Regions from separate parts of the Streptomyces sp. SID14515 genome, predicted to be linked through region 1. Evidence: riboswitches for the same ligand, from Rfam matches in the RefSeq annotation. Region 1 holds a riboswitch; the other holds the start of a gene.
What was found. A riboswitch is a leader RNA that binds a small molecule or an ion and turns the genes downstream of it on or off. The one in region 1 is predicted to bind glycine.

Region 1 (7,219 bases):
TGACGGTGGAGCTCGGCGTCGACGGCGGCGGCGACGTCCGGGTCCAGCTCGTGGAGGGAGGAGTTCAGAAGCGACATCAGGGGGTCCCTTAAGGTCTCAGTTGCCGGAGAACGCGGTGTACTCGTCGGCGGAGAGCAGATCGGCCGGCTCCTCCGCGACGCGCACCTTGAACAGCCAGCCGCCCTCGAAGGGAGCGGAGTTCACCAGCGAGGGGTCGTCCACGACGTCCTGGTTGGCCGCCGTCACCTCACCGGTCACCGGCGAGTACAGATCGCTGACGGACTTGGTCGACTCCAGCTCACCGCAGGTCTCGCCCGCGGTCACCGTGTCACCGACCTCCGGAAGCTGGGCGTAGACGACGTCACCGAGCGCGTTGGCCGCGTACTCCGTGATGCCGATGGTGGCGACGCCGTCCTCGACGGCCGACAGCCACTCGTGCTCCTTGCTGTACCGCAGCTGCTGGGGGTTGCTCATGACCTGAATTCTCCTGTACGCGGGGGAGTGCTGATGAACGGTGGTCTTACGGTGTGAGACGGAGGTACGTCACTTCCGTGACGCCTGCGCGCCGGTGAGGAGGGCCCGGAATGCGCCGTTCCCTCCGGGATATCACTTCTGGCGCTTGTAGAACGGCAGCGCGACGACCTCGTACGGCTCGTGCGTGCCGCGGATGTCCACGCCCACGCCCTCGGTGCCCGGGGCGGCGAAGGCCGCGTCCACGTACGCCATGGCGATCGGCTTGCCCAGGGTCGGGGAGGGGGCGCCGGAGGTGACCTCGCCGATCACCTTGCCGTCCGCGACGACCGGAAAACCGGCGCGCGGGACCCGGCGGCCCTCGGCGACCAGGCCGACCAGCTTGCGCGGCGGGGCGGTCTCGGCGCGCTCGGCGGCGGCCTTCAGCGCCTCGCGGCCGACGAAGTCGCCCTCCTTCTCGAACTTCACGACCCGGCCGAGGCCCGCGTCGAACGGGGTCAGCGCGGTCGTCAGCTCGTGCCCGTACAGCGGCATGCCCGCCTCCAGGCGCAGCGTGTCCCGGCAGGAGAGGCCGCAGGGGATCAGGCCGTGCCCGGATCCGGCCTCGGTCAGCGCCCGCCACAGCTGCTCGGCGTGCTCGGGCGCGACGAAGAGTTCAAAGCCGTCCTCGCCGGTGTAGCCGGTACGGGCGATGAGCGCCGGAACCCCGGCGACCGTGCCCGGCAGGCCCGCGTAGTACTTCAGCCCGTCCAGGTCGGCGTCGGTGACGGCCTTCATGATGGCGGGGGACTCGGGGCCCTGGACGGCGAGCAGCGCGTACGCGTCCCGGTCGTCGCGCACCTCGGCGTCGAAGCCCTCGACGCGGGCGGTCAGCGCGTCCAGCACGATCTGCGCGTTGCCCGCGTTGGCGACCACCATGTACTCGGTCTCACCGAGGCGGTAGACGATCAGGTCGTCCACGATGCCGCCGTCCTCCTGGACGATCATCGTGTAGCGGGCCCGGCCGTTGCCGACGGTGGCGATGTTGCCCACCAGCGCGTAGCTCAGGAAGGCGGCGGCCTCGGGGCCGGTGACGGTGATCTCGCCCATGTGCGACAGGTCGAAGAGGCCGGCGCGGGTGCGTACGGCGTTGTGCTCGTCGCGCTCACTGGCGTACCGCAGCGGCATGTCCCAGCCCGCGAAGTCGGTCATGGTGGCGCCGAGCGAGCGGTGCAGCGCGTCGAGGGCGGTGAGACGGGGGGCAGTGCTCATGGATACGGCTCCAGGGCATGACGACGTCAGGACGAATCCTCCCCATCTGTCATCGGAACCTGAGAGGTTCGCCGATAGCCCCTGACGGGGTATGCCCCTGGGGGCGCCCCTGTTCAGGGGGCTCGGCTTGCACCTTGGGTGGAGCCGCAGGGCGGCTCGCTTTTCAGATCTGCCTCATCCACGCGGTACGGGGCCTGAGAGATTCAAGGGAGGATCTTGCTCCTTCGGCGCCCGGCTCACACTGTGGCCGGAACTCTCCCGCGCGGATTCGAACGGCCGGTATGCAGTTGGCGGGGTCATCATCGCACGCATTGGTGGAGAGTGGGGGGTCAGGTCCCCACGCAGGTGAAGGCGGCGAGGGCAGTTGTGCCGTATTGCCTTTTCTTTACACTTCAGGAGCAGGTGTGGGTGACCCGACGGCAGGGGGATGGGCGATGACGTTGCAGCGGTCGGCACCGACCGCGGGGGTCGCGCACGACGCGATGCCCGCACAGCCCGGCGCACCCGTGAGGGAACTGCTCATAGAGGGTGCGCCGGTGGTACGCGACCTGCGCGGGCGCGCCCGCTGCGGTCCGTACTGCCTCGATTTCACCGCCGGTGACGTCGTAGTGGTCTCCGGGCTCCCCGGCAGCGGGAAGTCGACCCTCATCCGACGGGCCGTGCGCGGCCGCGCCATCGACTCCCAGAACACCCGCGACAGCTGGGCCGCGGCCCTGCCCCGCTTACTGCCCTACGCCCTCTACCGCCCCCTGGTGCGCGCCGCGCACTACCTCGGCCTCTGGAACGCCCTGCGCTCCGGTGAATCCGTCGTCGTGCACGACTGCGGCACCCAGACCTGGGTACGCCGCTGGCTCGCCCGGTACGCCGTGAGCCGGGGCCGCGCCCTCCATCTGATCCTGCTCGACGTGACGCCCGAGGTGGCCCGGCAGGGGCAGCGCGAGCGCGGCCGCGGGGTCTCCGGTTACGCCTTCGCCCGCCACCGGCACGCGGTGGCCCGGCTGCTCCGCGACACCGAGCAGGGCCTGCTGCCCCCCGGCTGCGCCTCCGCGGTGCTGCTGGACCGGGTGGCCGCGGGAGCGCTCGGACGGATCTCCTTCACGGAGGCCGAGGTCTCCGCCACCCGCTGAAGGTTAGGGTGCTGGCCGGAGCACGACGGCCGCCGCGCGCGGCCGAGGCGGTCGAGAGAGGCACAGAGGCAGTGGACATTCCGGCACCCGCACCGGCCCACCCCCAGCAGAGGTGGCCCGCCAACGAGCTCGAAGAGGTGCTCACGGCCTCGCTCGGCGTCCCGGACGCGGGCGGCCGCCTCGTCGAGGTGCTCGGCCGCAGCTCCGTCTGGGTGCCGCTGCCGGGCGGCGGCAGCCCCGCGAGCGCGGACCTCGACCTGCCGATGATGGAGATCGACGGCGCGGCCTTCGTCCCCGTCTTCAGCTCCGAGGCCCAGTTCCTCAGCTGCGTCGGCAGCCATATGTCCTTCGCCGTCGCGCCGGCCCGCGACTTCGCCCGGGGCCTGCCCCCGCAGGTCGGCATCGCGGTGAACCCGGGCGGCGCGGTCGGCATACCGCTCCCGCCACCCGCCGTCGCCGAGCTCTGCCGGGCCGGCCGCACCGCCCTGGACGGGCCCGCCACCGGCGGCCGGGTCAAGCTGTACGAACCGGACTGGCAGCACGACCCGGTCGACTTCCTCACCGCCGTGTCCGAGGAGTTCGAGGCCACCGGCGTGGTGAGCACCGCCCGCCGGGCGCTGGCCAGCATCGAGGGCGGCGACCCGGTCCTCTTCGTCGGCGTCGAGTTCGCCACCTGGGACGGCGCGGGCCAGAGCGCGCCCATGGACGCCATCGGCCGGGCGCTGGGCCGGGTCCAGGTGCCCTGGCCGGTCAACCTGGTCCTGCTGGATGTGGCCCAGGACCTCGTCGGCGACTGGATGCGGGAGAGGGTACGCCCGTTCTACCGGCGCGAGGGCCACTGATCCACCGGTACGAGGCCCGTCGGCGGCAGCAGGACCGGACGCCGCCGGACCGTGGCGTCAAGTCGGTGTCAGAAGTGGCGCATAAGCTGGTTTGATGGCGTGGTCGCTCCCGTGTGCCCGGGAGCGGTGGCGTGAACGCGATGGATCGACGAGGGGCGGGACCCAGGGTGAGTGCGTCAGGCACTGCGGCGGCCGGGAAGGTCGAGCACATGCTGCGCCAGGTGACCCCCGGGCGTTACGACACCTACGAGGCGCTGCTCGCCGCGGTCGCCGAGGGCCGGATCTGGATGCTGCTCTGGCACGGCACGGCCGGCTCACCGGACGCCCAGTACGGCAACATGGAGATCGACGGCCTGGGCTACGCCCCCTGCGTCACCTCCGCCCAGGAGCTCTCCGCCAGCGGCTGGAACCGGTCCCACGAGCTGGTCACCGGACGGGATATCGCCCGCGCCCTCTTCCCCGACCGCTGGGGCATCTGGCTCAACCCGCACGCCCCCGGCGGCGGCGTCGGCATCCCCTGGCTCGACCTGCGGCGCATCGCCACCGGCCTGGACCGGCTGCCCGCCGGACCGCTCCGGCTCTCCGAACCCGCCATCGAACTCCCGCAGTTCTACGCCCTGCTCACCCAGAACGCCCACCGCACCCCCGCGATCCGCTCGCTGCGCCGCGCCTGGGTGCACCCGGCGGTCGGCGTCCCGTACCTCGCGATCGGCCTGGACCTCTACGACACCGGCCGCGCCGCTGTCGAATCGGTGCGCGAGATGATGCGGCAGTCGGTCGGCGCGGTCCCCGACGGGCTGCCCGTCTCCACCGTCGCCATGTCCGACGAGTACGACCCGGTCGGCATGTGGCTGCGCGCCAACACCCGCCCCTTCTACGACCGCGAGGCACACGCCCCCGCCGGTCCGCCGCCCCTCGCCGCCCCCGGATACGGCTACCCGCCCCAGGGCATGTCCGGCGGATCCTGACCGGGTCCACGCCCCTGCCCCGCTGAGCCCCGGACCAGGGTCGAGCGGTCGGGCGCGCCCGCCGTCTCCGTACTCGGGCGCCCGCCCCTCCGCCTCCGGTCACCCTCCGTCGAACACCCCTCGATGTCCGGCTTGTTAACTTCCCCCGGGAGGATGTCCCGGAACTGGACGGTTTGTTAACTGTCCGGGTCTCGACTAGGTCTCACCGCTATCCGGACTGTTCTCTTGCGGCAGGCACCGTCTGTAGTGTGCGGCCATCAAACCTCACCACATGGCGAACCAGGGGTGGACCCATGCGAATATTCAAGTCCCGGGCTGTCCGGGCGATCACGACAGCGGTCGCTGTCGGTCTGATCGCCACGGGCTGTTCCAGCGAGCGGGACGAAGGCGGCTCCAAGGGGGGCGACAAGAACACCTTCGTCTTCGCCGGAGCCGGTGACCCCGGTTCCCTCGACCCGGCCCTCGCGAGCGACGGCGAGACGTTCCGCGTCACCCGTCAGGCCTTCGAGGCGCTTCTGGAGCACGAGCCCGGTGGGAGCAAGCTCGTCGGCGGCCTCGCCGAGACGTGGGAGAGCGACACGGCCGGCAAGGTCTGGACGTTCAACCTGCGCAAGGGCGTGAAGTTCCACGACGGCGAGGCGTTCAACGCCGCCGCGGTCTGCGCGAACTACGACTACTGGTTCAACTGGACGGGCACGTACCAGTCCAGCGCGGTCTCCTACTACTGGCAGACCATCATGGGCGGGTTCGCGAAGAACGAGGACCCCGAGACGCCCAAGCCGAACTACAAGTCCTGCACCGCCAAGGACGAGAACACGGCTGTCATCGAGGTCAACGAGCCCTCGGCGAACCTCCCGGGCGGCTTCTCGCTCCAGGCCCTGGCGATCCACTCGCCGAAGGCCCTCAAGGAGTACGCGAAGCAGAACGCGACCGCCAAGGGCGACGCGATCACGTACCCGAAGTACAGCCAGGAGGCCGGCACGGTCGCCGGCACCGGCCCGTACAAGATCGTGAAGTGGAACAAGGGGAACAAGGAAGTCTCCCTGGAGCGCTTCGACGACTACTGGGGCGAAAAGGCCAAGGTGAAGAACCTGGTCTTCCGCACCATCTCCACCGAGGAGACCCGCCGCCAGGCGCTCCAGGCCGGTGACATCGACGGCTACGACCTGGTCGCGCCGGCCGATGTGACGACGCTGGAGAAGGAGGGTTACGAGGTTCCGACCCGTGACGTCTTCAACATCTTCTACGTCGGTATGAGCCAGTCGGCCAACCCGGCGCTGAAGAAGCCCGAGGTCCGTCAGGCGATCACGCACGCCATCGACCGCGAGAACCTCGTCAACACCCAGCTGCCCGAGGGCGGCAAGGTCGCGACCCAGTTCATGCCCGACACGGTCGCCGGCTTCTCGGACAAGGTGAAGACGTACCCGTTCGACACCGCCAAGGCGAAGGACCTCCTCAAGCAGGCCGGCGAGGAGAAGCTCTCCATCGACTTCTGCTACCCGACCGAGGTCACCCGCCCGTACATGCCTGCCCCGCAGGACATGTTCGAGCTGATGAAGGCCGACCTGGAGAAGGCCGGCATCACCGTCAAGCCGAAGGCCATGAAGTGGGCCCCGGACTACCTGGACGCCACCGAGGCGGGCTCCTGCGCCCTGCACATGCTCGGCTGGACCGGTGACTTCAACGACGGCTACAACTTCATCGGCACCTGGTTCGCCGGACCGGACAAGCAGTGGGGCTTCAAGGACCAGAAGGTCTTCGACGCCGTGAACGCCGCTTCCAAGGTCACCGACCCGGCCGCCCGCACCGAGGCCTACAAGAAGGCCAACGAGGCGATCGCGGAGTACGTCCCGGGCGTGCCGATCTCGTCGTCGCCGCCGGCCATCGCGTTCGCCAAGAACGTCAACCCGCCGAAGGTCTCCCCGCTGACGCAGGAGAACTTCGCCGAGGTCTCCTTCAAGTAATCGCACACCAGCGGGTCCGCCCGGCCACAGCAACCAGGTGGCCGGGCGGACCCGCATCGACGCACGTGAGAAAGGGGCATGCGGGGTGCTGCGACTCGTCGTAAGAAGACTTCTCCAGCTCATTCCCACCCTGCTCGGCCTGTCGGTCCTGCTGTTCCTCTGGCTGAACCGACTGCCCGGCGGACCCGCCTCAGCGATCCTGGGCGAGCGGGCCACCGAAGCCGAAGTAGCGAGAATCAACCGGGCACTCGGGCTCGACGAGCCGGTCCACGTCCAGTACTGGCGGTTCCTCAAGCGCATCTTCGAGCTCGACCTCGGAACCTCCACCCAGACCGGCCAGCCGGTGTGGGACGAATTCACCCTGCGCTTCCCGGCCACCGTGGAGCTCAGCGTCGCCGCCATCCTGATCGCCGTGGTCGTGGGCATCCCGATGGGCTACCTGGCGGCCAAGCACCGAGGCGGATGGCTGGACGTCGCCTCCGTCTCCGGATCCCTCCTCGGCATCTGCATCCCGGTCTTCTTCCTGGCCATGCTGCTGCGCGGGATCTTCTCCGTGGAACTGGGCTGGTTCCCGAGCCAGGGCCGGCTGACCACCG
Region 2 (7,219 bases), on a different contig from region 1:
CGCACTCCTTCCGGATACCGGAAGTTCGCTCCGCGTGATGTGGAGCGTCTGGCGCAGGTGCTCCGCATGCAGCGGGACCACTACCTGCCGCTGAAGGTCATCCGGGAGCACCTGGACGCACTGGCCCGGGGCGAGCGGCCCGTCCTGCCCACGCCCGGCGACCGGCGGGACCTCGCCGACGGGGTGTGGGAGGGCGGTCCCGGCGCGGCGACCGCCGCCCGGATCGGGCGGGCCGAGCTGCTCGCCGCTGCCGAGGTGGACGAGGACCGGCTGGCCGAATGGGAGTCCTACGGGCTCATCGTCCCGGCTCCCGAGGGCGGCTACGACGCCGAGATGGTGACCGTCGCCAAGCTGGTGGCGGATCTGGGGCGTTTCGGTCTGGAACCGCGGCATCTTCGCGCCATGCGGGCCTCCGCCGACCGGGAGGCGGGGCTGGTGGAGCAGCTGGTCGCGCCCCTGCGCCGGCACCGTAATCCGCAGACCAGAGCCCATGCCGAGGCCACCGCGAACGAGCTCGCCGAGCTGTCCGTACGGCTGCACGCGGCACTCGTCCAGAGCGCTCTGCGCAGCCGTCTGCACTGAGCTCGGCGGAGCCCGACTACCCAAACATGGCGAGCACGTCCTAGGGTTGCTGTGTGAACGAGCTCGACGTTGTCGGTGTCCGGGTGGAAATGCCCTCCAACCAACCGATCGTTCTCCTGCGTGAAGTGGGAGGCGACCGGTACCTCCCCATTTGGATCGGTCCTGGGGAGGCGACCGCGATCGCCTTCGCCCAGCAGGGCATGGCGCCCGCCAGGCCGCTGACCCATGACCTGTTCAAGGATGTGCTCGAGGCCGTGGGCCAGGAGCTCACCGAGGTCCGGATCACGGACCTCCGCGAAGGGGTCTTCTACGCGGAGCTCGTCTTCGCCAGCGGAGTCGAGGTGAGCGCCCGGCCCTCCGACGCCATAGCGCTCGCCCTGCGGACCGGCACGCCGATCTACGGCAGTGACGGCGTGCTGGACGATGCGGGCATCGCGATCCCCGACGAGCAGGAGGACGAGGTGGAGAAGTTCCGCGAATTCCTCGACCAGATCTCTCCGGAGGACTTCGGTACGAACAGTCAGTGACCGTCCCGCAGGGGTGCCGTCAGCGCATCCGACAAGCCTTTCCCGGAAACGAGACACGGGAAACCACCCTCAGGGTGATTATCACTCGGCGTGCCGAGTGTGGCGATCGTTGACGCACCCCGAGTGACTGCCTACCTTCGAGTGGGCAGGTCAAGGACGGAGGTCGGCGTGAGAAGCAGCGGCGACGGTACGGCGGCGGGTGGGCCGTATCCGCAGCACGGCAGTGGAGCCGACCACGCCATCAGGCAGCCGGTTCAACCGGCGGCGGTGGCAGCGGGCGGCGTGGCAGCGGCGAGCGATGCCGACGACATCGGCTATCGCGGACCTACGGCGTGCGCGGCGGCGGGGATCACCTACCGCCAGCTGGACTACTGGGCGCGTACGGGACTGGTGGAGCCCAGTGTGCGCCCGGCCTACGGGTCGGGCACCCAGCGTCTCTACAGTTTCCGGGACGTGGTCCTCCTCAAGATCGTCAAGCGGTTCCTGGACACCGGGGTCGCTCTGCAGAACATCCGCACCACGGTCCAGCACCTACGGGCCCGTGGTTTCCAGGACCTCGAACGCATGACGCTGATGAGCGACGGGGCCACGGTCTACGAGTGCTCCTCGCCCGACGAGGTCGTCAGCCTGCTCCAGGGCGGGCAGGGGGTCTTCGGGATCGCCGTCGGCGTCGTCTGGCGGGACGTGGATGCGGCACTCTCGCAGCTGCACGGCGAGCGGGTCGACACCGGCGAGACGCTCGTCGGGCACAACCCCGCGGACGAACTGGCGCGGCGACGTAACCGCGCCGGCTGAGCAGCGCACGACGAACGGACGACGAACAGCACGGCAACGGGACGGTCCGGCGCTCCTTCGAGCGCCGGACCGTCCCATTGTCAGTGCCGTAGGGCAGCATCGACGGTGTGAGACCCGCGCCCACCATCCTCCACCTGGACATGGACGCCTTCTACGCGTCGGCGGAGCAGGCGGCCAAGCCGAGCCTGCGCGGCAAGGCGGTCGTGGTGGGCGGCCTCGGACCGCGCGGGGTGGTCGCCACCGCTTCGTACGAGGCCCGGCGCCTGGGCGTGCACTCGGCGATGCCCACCGCACAGGCCCGGCGGCTCGCACCGAACGCGGCCTATCTGGTGCCCCGCTTCTCGCTGTACCGCACGGTGAGCGACCAGGTGATGAAGCTTCTCGGGCGGCTGTCGCCCCTGGTGGAGCCGCTCAGCCTGGACGAGGCCTTCGTGGACCTGGAGGCCGGTGGCACGGCCGAGGACACGGCGTCGGCCCGGGCGGCGGGGGAGGGGCTGCGGGCGGCCATCCGGGCGGTGACCGGCCTCAGCGGATCGGTCGGCCTGGCCGGTTCCAAGATGCTCGCCAAGATCGCCTCCGAGGAGGCCAAGCCCGACGGGCTGCTCGTCATCGAGCCGGGCACCGAACGCGAACTGCTCGCCCCCATGTCCGTCCGCATCCTGCCGGGGGTCGGCCCGGCCACCGGTGACCATCTCAGACGCGCGGGCATGACCACCGTCCACGACCTGGCCGAGGCGGGCGAGGCGGAGCTCGTACGGCTGGTCGGCAAGGCCCACGGCCACGGGCTGTACCGGATGGCGCTGGGGCTCGACGACCGGCCGGTGGTCGCGGAGCGGGACGCCAAGTCCGTATCGGTGGAGGACACCTTCGACGTGGACCTGCACGACCGGGTGCGGGTGCGCGCCGAGGTGGAGCGGCTGGCCGTACGGTGCGTGGAACGGCTCCGCGCCGCCGACCGCTCGGGCCGCACGGTGGTGCTGAAGGTCCGCCGCTACGACTTCTCCACGCTGACCCGCTCCGAGACCCTCAGAGGCCCCACGGACGACCCCACGGTGGTCCGTGAGGCGGCGGGGCGGCTGCTGGAGTCCGTCGACACCACGGGAGGCGTGCGGCTGCTCGGGGTCGGCGTCACGGGGCTTGCCGACTACACGCAGGAGGACCTGTTCGCCCAGGCCGCCGACGCCCGGGAGCTCGCGCAGCGGGCCCAGGAGGACCGGGCTCCGGTAGTGGCGGGCGGCGCCGAGGAGGCCGTGCCCGAGCCCGAGCCGGACAGCGGGGAGCTGCTCGCCGCGCGACGCTGGCCCGCCGGACACGATGTGCGCCACGAGGAGCACGGGCACGGCTGGGTGCAGGGGAGCGGCATCGGCCGGGTCACCGTCCGGTTCGAGGAACCGTGGAGCGCACCCGGCCGGGTCCTCACGTTCCGCATCGACGATCCGCTGCTGCGGCCCGCCGACCCGCTGCCGCTCGTCCGCGAGCCGGCCGACTACTCCTCCTGGCCGGCCAGCCTGCCGAAGTCCCGGTCGGACGCCGGATCCGCCGCAGCCTCCGGGGGTGGGGAGTCCAGCCCGTAATGCCGGTAGAGCTGCAGTTCCTGCTCGGGCGAGAGGTGCCGGCCGACGCCGAAGTCCGGCGCGTCCTTGATCAAGGCGCGGTCGAACGGGACGCGCAGCGCGTCATCGGTGAATTCGCTCGGTTCCAGGGGGACGAAGGCGTCCCTGCTGAACAGGCCGGTGCGGACGGCCGCCCACTCGGGCACGCCCGTCGCGTCGTCGAGATAGACCTCATCCACCGTTCCGATCTTGGCGCCCTTGCGATCGAATGCCTTGCGGCCGATCAGGCGGCGCGGATCGATATCGGTCTGCACGGTGCCTCCCACTGGTCGCAACTGCTCAGGGTGGTCCCTGTTGCTCCACCAGCACCACACAAGTGCAGATCCGTGGTGTCGGCCACTCGAGAGCTCCGGCGCGGTGGCCGCTGGTAGGCTGGCAGTGGCTGCTGACCCCGTGCGGGAGAGTCCTCCGGTGCAGAATCCGGAGGCGCCGAAGGAGCAACTCCTCCCCGGAATCTCTCAGGCCCCCGTACCGCACGGTTGAGGTCACTCTGGAAAGCAGGGCGGTTCCGTGCGGGCGCAGGCCCGGACGGACTTGACCCTCACCGACGGTGAAAGTCGGCACGCCCCCGGGCGGGCCGGTGAAGCTCTCAGGTTGAGATGACAGAGGGGGAGGCCGTTCGGGCACCCGCGCCGTGGTGCCCCTCGCAGGTCGTGACAGACCAGGAGGCCTCCACCATGACCCCCCGTCGCACTCCGCTCTCCCAGCTGGAGCAGGGCATTCCGTTCGAGCAGCGCCACATAGGGCCCGACGCCGGAGCCCAGGCGAAGATGCTCGCCCAGGTCGGCTACGGCTCCCTCGACGAGCTCACCGCCGCCGCGGTGCCCGACGTGATCAAGAGCGCGGAGGCCCTGAACCTTCCGTCGGCGCGCACCGAGGCGGAGGTGCTGGCCGAGCTGCGCTCGCTGGCCGACCGCAACCAGGTGCTGGCCCCGATGATCGGCCTCGGCTACTACGGCACCTTCACGCCGCCCGTCATCCTGCGCAACGTCATGGAGAACCCCGCGTGGTACACGGCCTACACGCCGTACCAGCCGGAGATCTCCCAGGGCCGCCTCGAAGCCCTCCTGAACTTCCAGACGATGGTCGCCGAGCTGACCGGGCTGCCCACCTCCGGCGCCTCCCTGCTCGACGAGGGCACCGCGGCCGCCGAGGCGATGGCCCTGTCCCGGCGCGTCGGCAAGGTCAAGAAGGGCGTCTTCCTGGTCGACGCCGACACCCTGCCCCAGACCGTCGCGGTCATCGAGACCCGCGCCGAGCCCACCGGCGTCGAGGTCGTCGTCGCCGACCTGAGCGACGGCATCCCCGCCGAGATCGCCGAGCGCGGCGTCTTCGGCGTCCTGCTCCAGTACCCGGGCGCCTCCGGGGCCGTGCGCGCCATCGAGCCCGTCATCGAGCAGGCCCACGAGCTCGGCGCGATCGTCACCGTCGCCGCCGACCTGCTGGCCCTCACGCTGCTCACCTCGCCCGGCGCGCTCGGTGCCGACATCGCCGTCGGCACCACCCAGCGCTTCGGCGTGCCCATGGGCTTCGGCGGCCCGCACGCCGGCTTCATGGCGGTCCGCGAGAAGTTCGCCCGCTCCCTGCCCGGCCGCCTCGTCGGCGTCTCCGTCGACGCCGACGGGAACAAGGCCTACCGCCTCGCCCTCCAGACCCGCGAGCAGCACATCCGCCGCGAGAAGGCCACCAGCAACATCTGCACCGCGCAGGTCCTGCTCGCCGTGATGGCCGGGATGTACGCGGTCTACCACGGCCCCGAGGGGCTGCGGACGATCGCCCGGCGCACCCACCGCTTCGCCGCGATCCTGGCCGACGGTCTGCGGAGCGCCGGCGCCGAGGTCGTGCACGGCGCGTTCTTCGACACCCTGACCGTGCGCGTGCCCGGCAAGGCCGCGGACGTCGTCGCGGACGCCCGGGAGCGCGGGGTCAACCTCCGCCTCGTCGACGCCGACCACGTCTCCGTCGCCTGCGACGAGACCACCACCCGTGCGCAGATCTCCGCCGTCTGGGCCGCCTTCGGCGCCGAGGGCGACATCGAGGCGCTGGACGCCACGGTCGCCGACGCGCTGCCCGAGGCGCTGCTGCGCTCCGACGACATCCTGACCCACCCGGTCTTCCACCAGCACCGCTCCGAGACCGCGATGCTGCGCTACCTGCGCAAGCTCGCCGACCGTGACTACGCGCTGGACCGCGGCATGATCCCGCTCGGCTCCTGCACCATGAAGCTGAACGCGACCGCCGAGATGGAGTCGATCACCTGGCCCGAGTTCGGCGCGCTGCACCCCTTCGCCCCAGCCGAGCAGGCGCAGGGCTTCCTCACCCTCATCCGTGAGCTGGAGGAGCGCCTGGCCGAGGTCACCGGCTACGACGCGGTGTCCATCCAGCCCAACGCCGGCTCCCAGGGCGAGTTCGCGGGTCTGCTGGCCGTCCGCGCGTACCACCGGGCCAACGGCGACGACCAGCGCACCGTCTGTCTCATCCCGTCCTCCGCGCACGGCACCAACGCCGCCAGCGCCGTCATGGCGGGCATGAAGGTCGTCGTGGTGAAGACCGCCGACGACGGCGAGGTCGACATCGCGGACCTGCGCGCCAAGATCGAGCAGCACCGCGACGAGCTGGCCGTGCTCATGATCACCTACCCGTCCACGCACGGGGTGTTCGAGGAGCACGTCGCCGACATCTGCGGCGAGGTGCACGACGCCGGCGGCCAGGTCTACGTCGACGGCGCCAACCTCAACGCGCTGGTCGGGCTCGCCAAGCCCGGCAAGTTCGGCGGCGACGTCTCGCACCTGAACCTGCACAAGACCTTCTGCATCCCGCACGGCGGCGGCGGCCCCGGCGTCGGCCCGGTCGGCGTCCGCGCGCACCTGGCCCCGTACCTCCCCAACCATCCCCTCCAGCCCGCCGCGGGCCCGGAGACCGGTGTGGGCCCGATCTCGGCCGCCCCGTGGGGCTCGGCGGGCATTCTGCCGATCTCCTGGGCGTACGTCCGTCTGATGGGCGGCGAGGGCCTCAAGCGGGCCACGCAGGTCGCCGTGCTGGCCGCGAACTACATCGCCAAGCGCCTGGAGCCGCACTTCCCGATCCTGTACAACGGCCCGGCCGGTCTGGTCGCGCACGAGTGCATCGTGGACCTGCGCCCGATCTCCAAGGCGACCGGCGTCTCCATCGACGATGTGGCCAAGCGCCTGATCGACTACGGCTTCCACTCGCCGACCATGTCGTTCCCGGTGGCCGGCACGCTGATGATCGAGCCGACGGAGAGCGAGGACCTCGCGGAGCTGGACCGGTTCTGCGACACCATGATCGCGATCCGCGCCGAGATCGAGAAGGTCGCCTCGGGGGAGTGGGGCAAGGACGACAACCCGCTGGCCAACGCCCCGCACACCGCGGCCGCGCTCGGCGGCGACTGGGAGCACGGCTACAGCCGCGAGGAGGCCGTCTTCCCGGCCGGGGTGTCCGCCGCGGACAAGTACTGGCCGCCGGTGCGCCGGATCGACGGGGCCTTCGGCGACCGGAACCTGGTCTGCTCGTGCCCCCCGCTGGACGCGTACGACGACTGAGACCGCCTGTCGTAGGGCGTGCGCCGTGAGCGGCGTGCGCCGGACATGCGTCGGGGCCGGTGCGGAGATCTCTCCGGGCCGGCCCCTTCTCGTACGACCGTCCTCAGGCGGCCTTCACCACGCGGCCGGCTGCCAGCGG

Region 2: linked by a shared signal. The riboswitch ahead of gcvP (aminomethyl-transferring glycine dehydrogenase) and the one ahead of gcvT (glycine cleavage system aminomethyltransferase GcvT) in region 1 are both predicted to bind glycine.

What each region holds. Positions count from the first base shown of each region.
Region 1 covers NZ_JAAGMH010000001.1:124,809-132,027, reverse strand. Annotated here, with positions in the region: gene glyA (serine hydroxymethyltransferase) at 1-77, opposite strand, end outside; gene gcvH (glycine cleavage system protein GcvH) at 97-474, opposite strand; gene gcvT (glycine cleavage system aminomethyltransferase GcvT) at 607-1,722, opposite strand; glycine riboswitch at 1,896-1,993, opposite strand; gene G3I54_RS00550 (AAA family ATPase) at 2,157-2,849, shown strand; gene G3I54_RS00545 (enhanced serine sensitivity protein SseB) at 2,921-3,691, shown strand; gene G3I54_RS00540 (enhanced serine sensitivity protein SseB C-terminal domain-containing protein) at 3,901-4,659, shown strand; gene G3I54_RS00535 (ABC transporter substrate-binding protein) at 4,953-6,623, shown strand; gene G3I54_RS00530 (ABC transporter permease) at 6,709-7,219, shown strand, end outside.
Region 2 covers NZ_JAAGMH010000110.1:20,835-28,053, forward strand. Annotated here, with positions in the region: gene G3I54_RS25740 (MerR family transcriptional regulator) at 1-582, shown strand, start outside; gene G3I54_RS25745 (bifunctional nuclease family protein) at 636-1,109, shown strand; gene G3I54_RS25750 (MerR family transcriptional regulator) at 1,278-1,904, shown strand; gene G3I54_RS25755 (DNA polymerase IV) at 2,012-3,478, shown strand; gene G3I54_RS25760 (PRC-barrel domain-containing protein) at 3,391-3,771, opposite strand; glycine riboswitch at 3,904-4,001, shown strand; gene gcvP (aminomethyl-transferring glycine dehydrogenase) at 4,195-7,080, shown strand; gene G3I54_RS25770 (DUF5999 family protein) at 7,184-7,219, opposite strand, start outside.